One region of the Pseudobacillus sp. FSL P4-0506 genome, then DNA from elsewhere that is predicted to be linked to it. Evidence: predicted binding sites of a transcription regulator. Region 1 holds the regulator's gene; the other holds the start of a gene.
The links. The regulator NrdR, encoded in region 1, represses ribonucleotide reductase genes. The targets are predictions, from matches to a motif close to AACACNATATATNGTGTT.

Region 1 (3,424 bases):
CATAAAGTTTCATTAAATTTCTATCTAGCACGTCCGGCGTTATTTGACTTTGATGCTCAAGCAAAAATGATTGGACTGCCGGGTCACTTAAAATTTCCTGGCGCGTTTTTTCATAACGAGCTTTAAAGTCCGGAGATTTTGTCAATTTGTTCAACGTTTCATCAATTCGTTTCATCGCTGCTCGTCACCTGCCTTTTCAATCTCCTGTTTTTAATTTTTTCCTCAAGCTCCCGCCGTTTCGCTTCCAACTCTTCATTCTTTTCAGAAGCAGGCTCTTTTGCTTTCTCTTCTTCATAGAACCAGTCAGGCAGTTTTTCCGTACGTATGACTCGTTGTTTCGGTTGTTGCTTGTTTTTGGCCCATTCCGCATACTGGCGATGTTCATTTTTCGCAAGTTCCATCGCATCTCTTACTGTTTTTACTTTTTTCCGCGCCCAATGGGAAGCAATTTTTTCCACGTAACTTTTCGTCAATTTCATGTCAGTCTTTAACATGACATATTGGATCAGTACATTTGCGACACCTGCTGGCAATTTATGCTGAAACAAAACACCCTCGATCACTTGCATATCCGAACTTGAGGGGAGGCTTCCTGAAATATCGATGAGTAGCTGCCGCGGAGATACGGTCTCCAAATAATAAATCAGTTCTTCTTCTTTTGTCTCCGGTTCGCTTTGGATAGTACGCAATGCCGCCGGTTGAGCTAGATGAATAAGCTCAGGAAGCTTCTCATCCCGCTCCAACTGGTACCAATCACGTGCTGATTTACGCAACACTTCAATATCAATCTCGTCTTTTTCATCTACTGCTGTAAGCAGTAAATTTTTCATTTCTAGCGGTTCAATGCCATACAGGTAAGCCAGCTTTACGATCGTTTCTTTCACAAGAGGTGTCATTGCTGACTTGGATACCATCATGCCTTGAAGGGAGCTTTCCAGCAAGCTGAAATCAAACTGATCCACTTTTAGAGAAACCCCTCTTCTGTCCGGCTTAGTCATAAACAGCTTGTCTTCAGGGAGAAGGCTGTCTTCTATAACATCCTGATCTAGTGGTGGCGGACCAGCAGAAAACACTTCTTGGAAGTCTTTTGTGATTTCTATATGATCCTCTGTACAGGACACGTCATCAGAAAAAAATTCTTTTAATCTTAAAAAGTGGGCACGGCCGATTTTACGATAAAGAAACACATTAAGCATGCCGTCGTTAAAGAATTGTTCTGGTGTGAGCGGCGGCTGAAGTTCATATACAAATTCACGCAAATCACCATTTTTTCGAATGAATGTTTTTAGTAACCCCAATGCTTCCAGCTTTAGACGTGCCTCATAAATTTCCTGAAGATTTTTATCAAGAAAGTTCATTAAATGATAATGATTAGCTATTCGAGAACGAAGTCGATTTTCTTCTACCTCTGCCCAGAGAGTCATATATAAACTAAAACAGGTGGTGCCGAGGAGCGGTTGATACAAGAACGTTAAAATGCGCCGGTCGGCTTCATGGAGGGTGCCGTGTAAACACACTATGTATTCATCCACCGGCTGTATTTCGTTCCAATGTCTTTTCATGTTAACCATCTAACCTTTCAGTGTTGAAACTTCTTTTGCTGACCGATGAAAAAAAGCTAGAGAACGGGTCGTTGCCTCCAGCCTGCTATTCTTCTTTTTTAATTAACTCTTTCAATTCATCCAAAAATACATTAATATCCTTAAATTGGCGGTAAACAGAAGCAAAGCGAACATAAGCTACTTCGTCAATATCTGCCAGGCGGTCCATGACCATTTCACCAATCTTTTCCGATTGAATCTCTGAAAACCCACAACTTCTGATTTCTTTTTCTACATCCATTGTTAATTTTTCAAGCTGTTCGAGTGAAACCGGACGCTTTTCACAGGCTTTGATGAGCCCGCGCAGAAGCTTTTCGCGATTAAACTCCTCCCTTGTACCTTCTTTCTTTACGACAATTAACGGTAAATCTTCCACCTTTTCAAAAGTCGTAAACCGGTAAGCACAAGATTCACATTCACGGCGTCTGCGGATGGAGCGCGCTTCATCTACAGGCCTTGAATCGATTACACGGGTGCCATTATGCTGGCAGGCCGGACACTTCATTCTACCAACTCCGATTATAAATTGATTACTCTCATCATATTAAAAAGAAACAAAATGCACAAGGCAAGATCCCCTAAATAAATGAAAGAGGTGTATGCTTGTGCATACACCTCTCTTTATAACACACTTGCTTCTTGCTTCATTTGTACAGGGCCCATTCCCCGAGGCATTTCGATTTTTTCCTGTGTTTCTGCCTCTAACGCCTCTGCAATGTAATTAGCCGCAATGTTTGGATCAAGGTCTCCGCAAGTATAGACATCAATGCTTGCGTAGCCATGTTCTGGAAAGCTGTGAATCGTTAAATGCGACTCGGAAATAATGACGACTCCACTCACGCCTTGAGGAGCGAATTTGTGAAACGCCACTTCCCGGATTTCAGCACCTGATTTTAATGCAGCATCCACAAAGATTTGTTCAATAGTTTCCATATCATTCAATTTTTCAAGATTGCATCCCCAAAGTTCTGCAATTACGTGACGACCCATAGTATCCATGATCGCTTCCCCCTTTTACAATTTTTAGAAGATTCGTTGTAAAAGTATAACCACCACGGGGGAAAGTTAGTCCGAAGAGGTCCTAACCCTTTAAGCGGTTATTTATTTCACGAAGATTAGTATACTGTGAACAGTTTAATTTTGCAACATCTTGTCAGACATTTTTCCGAAGGATTTTTTTAGAAAATTCTACATACAAATAAAGGAAGCAACTAAATCCCGCAGACAATTATCTGCGGGATTCATTTACTCTTACACGATTAATCGTATTCCTTTATAGACAAATTATGCAGTTACTTCAACTTTTTTTTTCATATTTTCAGCAACATAGTTCACTAAATCAACGACACGGCAAGAGTAGCCCCATTCATTGTCATACCAAGCTAGAACTTTCACTTTTGTTCCTTCCATTACGATCGTCGATAAACCGTCGATAATAGAAGAATGAGGATTTGTATTGAAATCAACAGATACTAATGGTTCTGTTGTAAATTCAATAATCCCATTTAGTGGGCCTTCAGAAGCTCTGATGAAGGTGTCATTTACCTCATCTACTGTAACTTCACGCTTCAAATCAACAACAAGGTCAACTAAAGAAACATTGGAAGTTGGTACACGCAACGCCATGCCGTGAATTTTTCCTTTTAATTCAGGCAGAACTAGCGATAATGCTTTAGCCGCTCCTGTAGATGTCGGAATGATTGATTGGGCACATGCACGAGCACGACGTAAATCTTTGTGTGGATTGTCGATGTTATTTTGATCATTTGTATAAGCATGAACAGTAGTCATTAGACCATTTTCAATACCAAACGTATCATTAA
Region 2 (3,424 bases), 320 kb from region 1:
TGCAGGTGATAAAGGTCACGGTAGCCTTTTTTGTATAACGTTTGAGCCGCTCTGCCGCTGCGCAGGCCGCTTTGGCAATACAGATACACTGGCTTGTCTGGGCGGATTTCTTTCATGCGCGTTTTCATTTGTGTAAGCGGAATGTTGCGTGCGCCTAAAATATGGCCGGCTTCAAATTCGTTCGGTTCACGGACGTCAATGAGCTGAGCTTTACGGTAACCTTTAATGAACTCTTCCTGCGAGAGCGATTGGACCGCTTTTTTCCGGGAAAAATACATATATAAAGTATACAGAATAATGGCGCCTAAAATGGCAGCTATTGTATAAAGCAATGGATACACCCCTTCCTTGTAAACATGCACTGTTATCTATTATAAACGTGGGGAAAGGAAGAATCAAAAGAAATAAACGAGTGATAACTCTTTGTTTTTGTCTCTGCTTTTGATACACTAAGTGGGTGAATTTATCATAAAAAGGGCGGCAATCATCATGGAAAAAGAGATTTGGAAATTTGTTGATTCCGGACGCCAAACAGCAGAGTTCAATATGGCAATGGATGAGGCGCTGCTGGAATGGCATAGCGAGGGAAAAATCCCGCCAGTTATTCGTTTTTATGGCTGGGAACCGGCTGCGTTGTCAATCGGCTATTTTCAAAAAGCGACAAAAGAAATAGATCTGGATGCGGTAAAACAGCATGGCCTCGGTTTTGTCCGTCGTCCAACCGGCGGAAGAGGCGTGCTTCATGAGCATGAACTGACGTACAGTGTGATCGTGACGGAAGAGCATCCGAACATGCCTGCAGGTGTAACAGAGGCATACCGAGTCATATCTGAGGGGATTTTAAAAGGATTCCATCATCTTGGACTGGAGGCTTACTTTGCTGTTCCCCGGACAGACGAAGAGAAGAACAGTTTAAAGAACCCGCGCTCTTCGGTCTGCTTTGATGCACCTAGCTGGTATGAACTTGTAGTTGAAGGCCGGAAGGTAGCAGGAAGTGCACAAACAAGGCAAAAAGGTGTTATCTTGCAGCACGGGTCTATTTTGTTGGATCTTGATGAAGACAAATTGTTTAGCTTATTTACCTATCCAAATGAGCGCGTGAAAGAGCGGATGCAACGGGCGTTTAAAAGCAAAGCGGTTGCCATCAATGCGATCAGTCCCCATAAGGTGACTTATGATATGGCTGGGACAGCCTTCAAAAAAGGATTTGAGGAAGGGCTTGGAGTAGAACTTCAGCCATATGAGTTTACTGCAGAGGAAATTGCTTATATTGAACAGCTCGCGAAGGAAAAATACGCTTCAGATGAATGGAATTTTAAAAGATGAATCATCAGGCGGAAGAGAAACTAGCCTTTAGGCTTGTTCTCTTTTTTTGCGAAAAAAAGAAAATAAGTGGAACAAAGAGCAAGCTTGAAAATTTTTCTTATGCCGGTAATATTGCTGTTTTCCTTAGTGAAACCTCGTTTTTATTGCTGAAGGCAGCCGTTTTTCGGCTTGACAAAAAAATGTTTTTAACTCAATATATAGTAATGTATCAAGAAAAACAAACACAATATATTGTGTTTGTTTAGTTTTTAGTCACAAAGCATGGGTATATAATGTTTGAATGACCGTGAAATATGTAGAAGAAAAGGAGCTGTGATTATGTCTGTTGCGTCACAAAAGAATATGTCCCTCAACATCGACAGATTGAACAAAGACATCAGCGTCTTCCCTCAAGTTCATCCTGTCACCTCTGATATGAAAATCACTCATAAAGGGGTTTCACGTCTTGTAATGATCGACCGCTATTCGTTTAAAGACACAGAGAAAGTCACGTTAACGGAAGGCGATTTTGTTGTGTTAACGATTAAAGAGGATCCAAAGTTCCCGGCACGGGGAATTGGCTTCATTACTAGCATTGACTGGCAGAAGAAAAAAGCAGAGGTGCTTGTCGATGAAGAATTCCGTGGGGCCCTAGATGACCCCGAAGAACAGGAAACAGGCCTCATTCGCCGTCCTCTTGATGTGATTGAAAAGCCTCTGGAAATTTACTACGAGCAAATTGCTAAGCGAAACGCAACAGGTCTTGCCTCTGTAGAAAAAACTGAAGAGAAGCGAAAAGAGTGGTTCGAGAAATTTTATCAAGAGCTTGTGAACTTAAACTTTATTCCAGCGGGGCGTGTTCTTTATGGAGCGGGAGCACAGACGGATGTAACTTACTTTAACTGTTACGTTATGCCGTTTGTTCCTGATTCACGCGAAGGCATTTCTGAACATCGTAAGCAAGTAATGGAAATTATGAGCCGCGGCGGCGGTGTCGGCACGAACGGTTCTACCCTTCGTCCGCGCAACACGCTTGCCAAAGGCGTTAACGGAAAATCATCCGGATCTGTTTCTTGGTTGGATGACATTGCGAAACTGACACACCTTGTTGAGCAGGGCGGATCGAGACGCGGTGCTCAAATGATTATGTTAGCCGACTGGCATCCAGATATTGTAGAATTTATCATTTCCAAAATGCAAAATCCGCGTATTTTACGCTATTTGCTTGAAAATACAGAAGACGAACAGATCAAAAAAGCGGCGAAGGACAAGTTGAACTTCAAACCGCTCACTGAACGCGAAGAAGCGATGTATCAGGGCGTTGTAAATTATAAAAACATCCCTGGCTATGGTGGCTTCAGTGCTGAAATTATTAAAGAAGCAGAAGAGAAGTTACGAACAGGCGGAACATATACTGTCCATAATCCTGAATTTTTAACAGGAGCTAACATCTCCATTTGCTTAACGAAAGAATTCATGGAGGCAGTCGAGAAAGATACGGAATATGAATTGCGCTTCCCGTCCGTAGAAACGTACAGCAAAGAAGAAATGGCCTATTACAATGAAAATTGGCATAAAGTCGGCGATGTACGCGAATGGGAGAAACAAGGACATGCCGTGCGTACATACCGTAAGATCAAGGCTCGCGAACTATGGAACTTGATCAATGTTTGTGCAACATACTCCGCGGAACCAGGCATTTTCTTTATTGATAATGCTAACGACATGACGAATGCTAAGGCATATGGCCAACAAGTAGTAGCGACAAATCCATGTGGAGAGCAACCGCTCGCACCGTTTTCCGTCTGTAACTTAGCGGCAGTGAACCTGGCAGAAATGGCAGACAAAGAAACAAAAACAGTTAATTTTGAAAAGCTGAAAGAAACCGTCCGCACAGGAGTAAGAATGCAAGATAATGTGATCGATGCGACTCCTTACTTCTTGGAGGAAAACAAAAAACAAGCACTTGGCGAGCGCCGTGTCGGCTTGGGCGTTATGGGGCTTGCTGACTTATTAATTTACTGTGAGAAAGAATACGGCTCACCAGAAGGAAACGAGCTCGTAGATAAAGTATTCGAAACGATCGCTACAACAGCCTATAGAACTTCTGTTGAATTGG

Region 2: a site for NrdR is predicted at 1,547-1,564, ahead of MKZ02_RS09790 (vitamin B12-dependent ribonucleotide reductase). Genes of this name have one in related genera too.

What each region holds. Positions count from the first base shown of each region.
Region 1 covers NZ_JBBOOI010000001.1:1,666,296-1,669,719, reverse strand. The annotation lists gene dnaI (primosomal protein DnaI) at 1-175, opposite strand, end outside; gene MKZ02_RS08185 (replication initiation and membrane attachment family protein) at 162-1,562, opposite strand; gene nrdR (transcriptional regulator NrdR) at 1,648-2,106, opposite strand; gene speD (adenosylmethionine decarboxylase) at 2,223-2,600, opposite strand; gene MKZ02_RS08170 (glyceraldehyde-3-phosphate dehydrogenase) at 2,886-3,424, opposite strand, start outside.
Region 2 covers NZ_JBBOOI010000001.1:1,987,304-1,990,727, forward strand. The annotation lists gene MKZ02_RS09780 (rhodanese-like domain-containing protein) at 1-278, opposite strand, end outside; gene MKZ02_RS09785 (lipoate--protein ligase family protein) at 490-1,326, shown strand; gene MKZ02_RS09790 (vitamin B12-dependent ribonucleotide reductase) at 1,645-3,424, shown strand, end outside.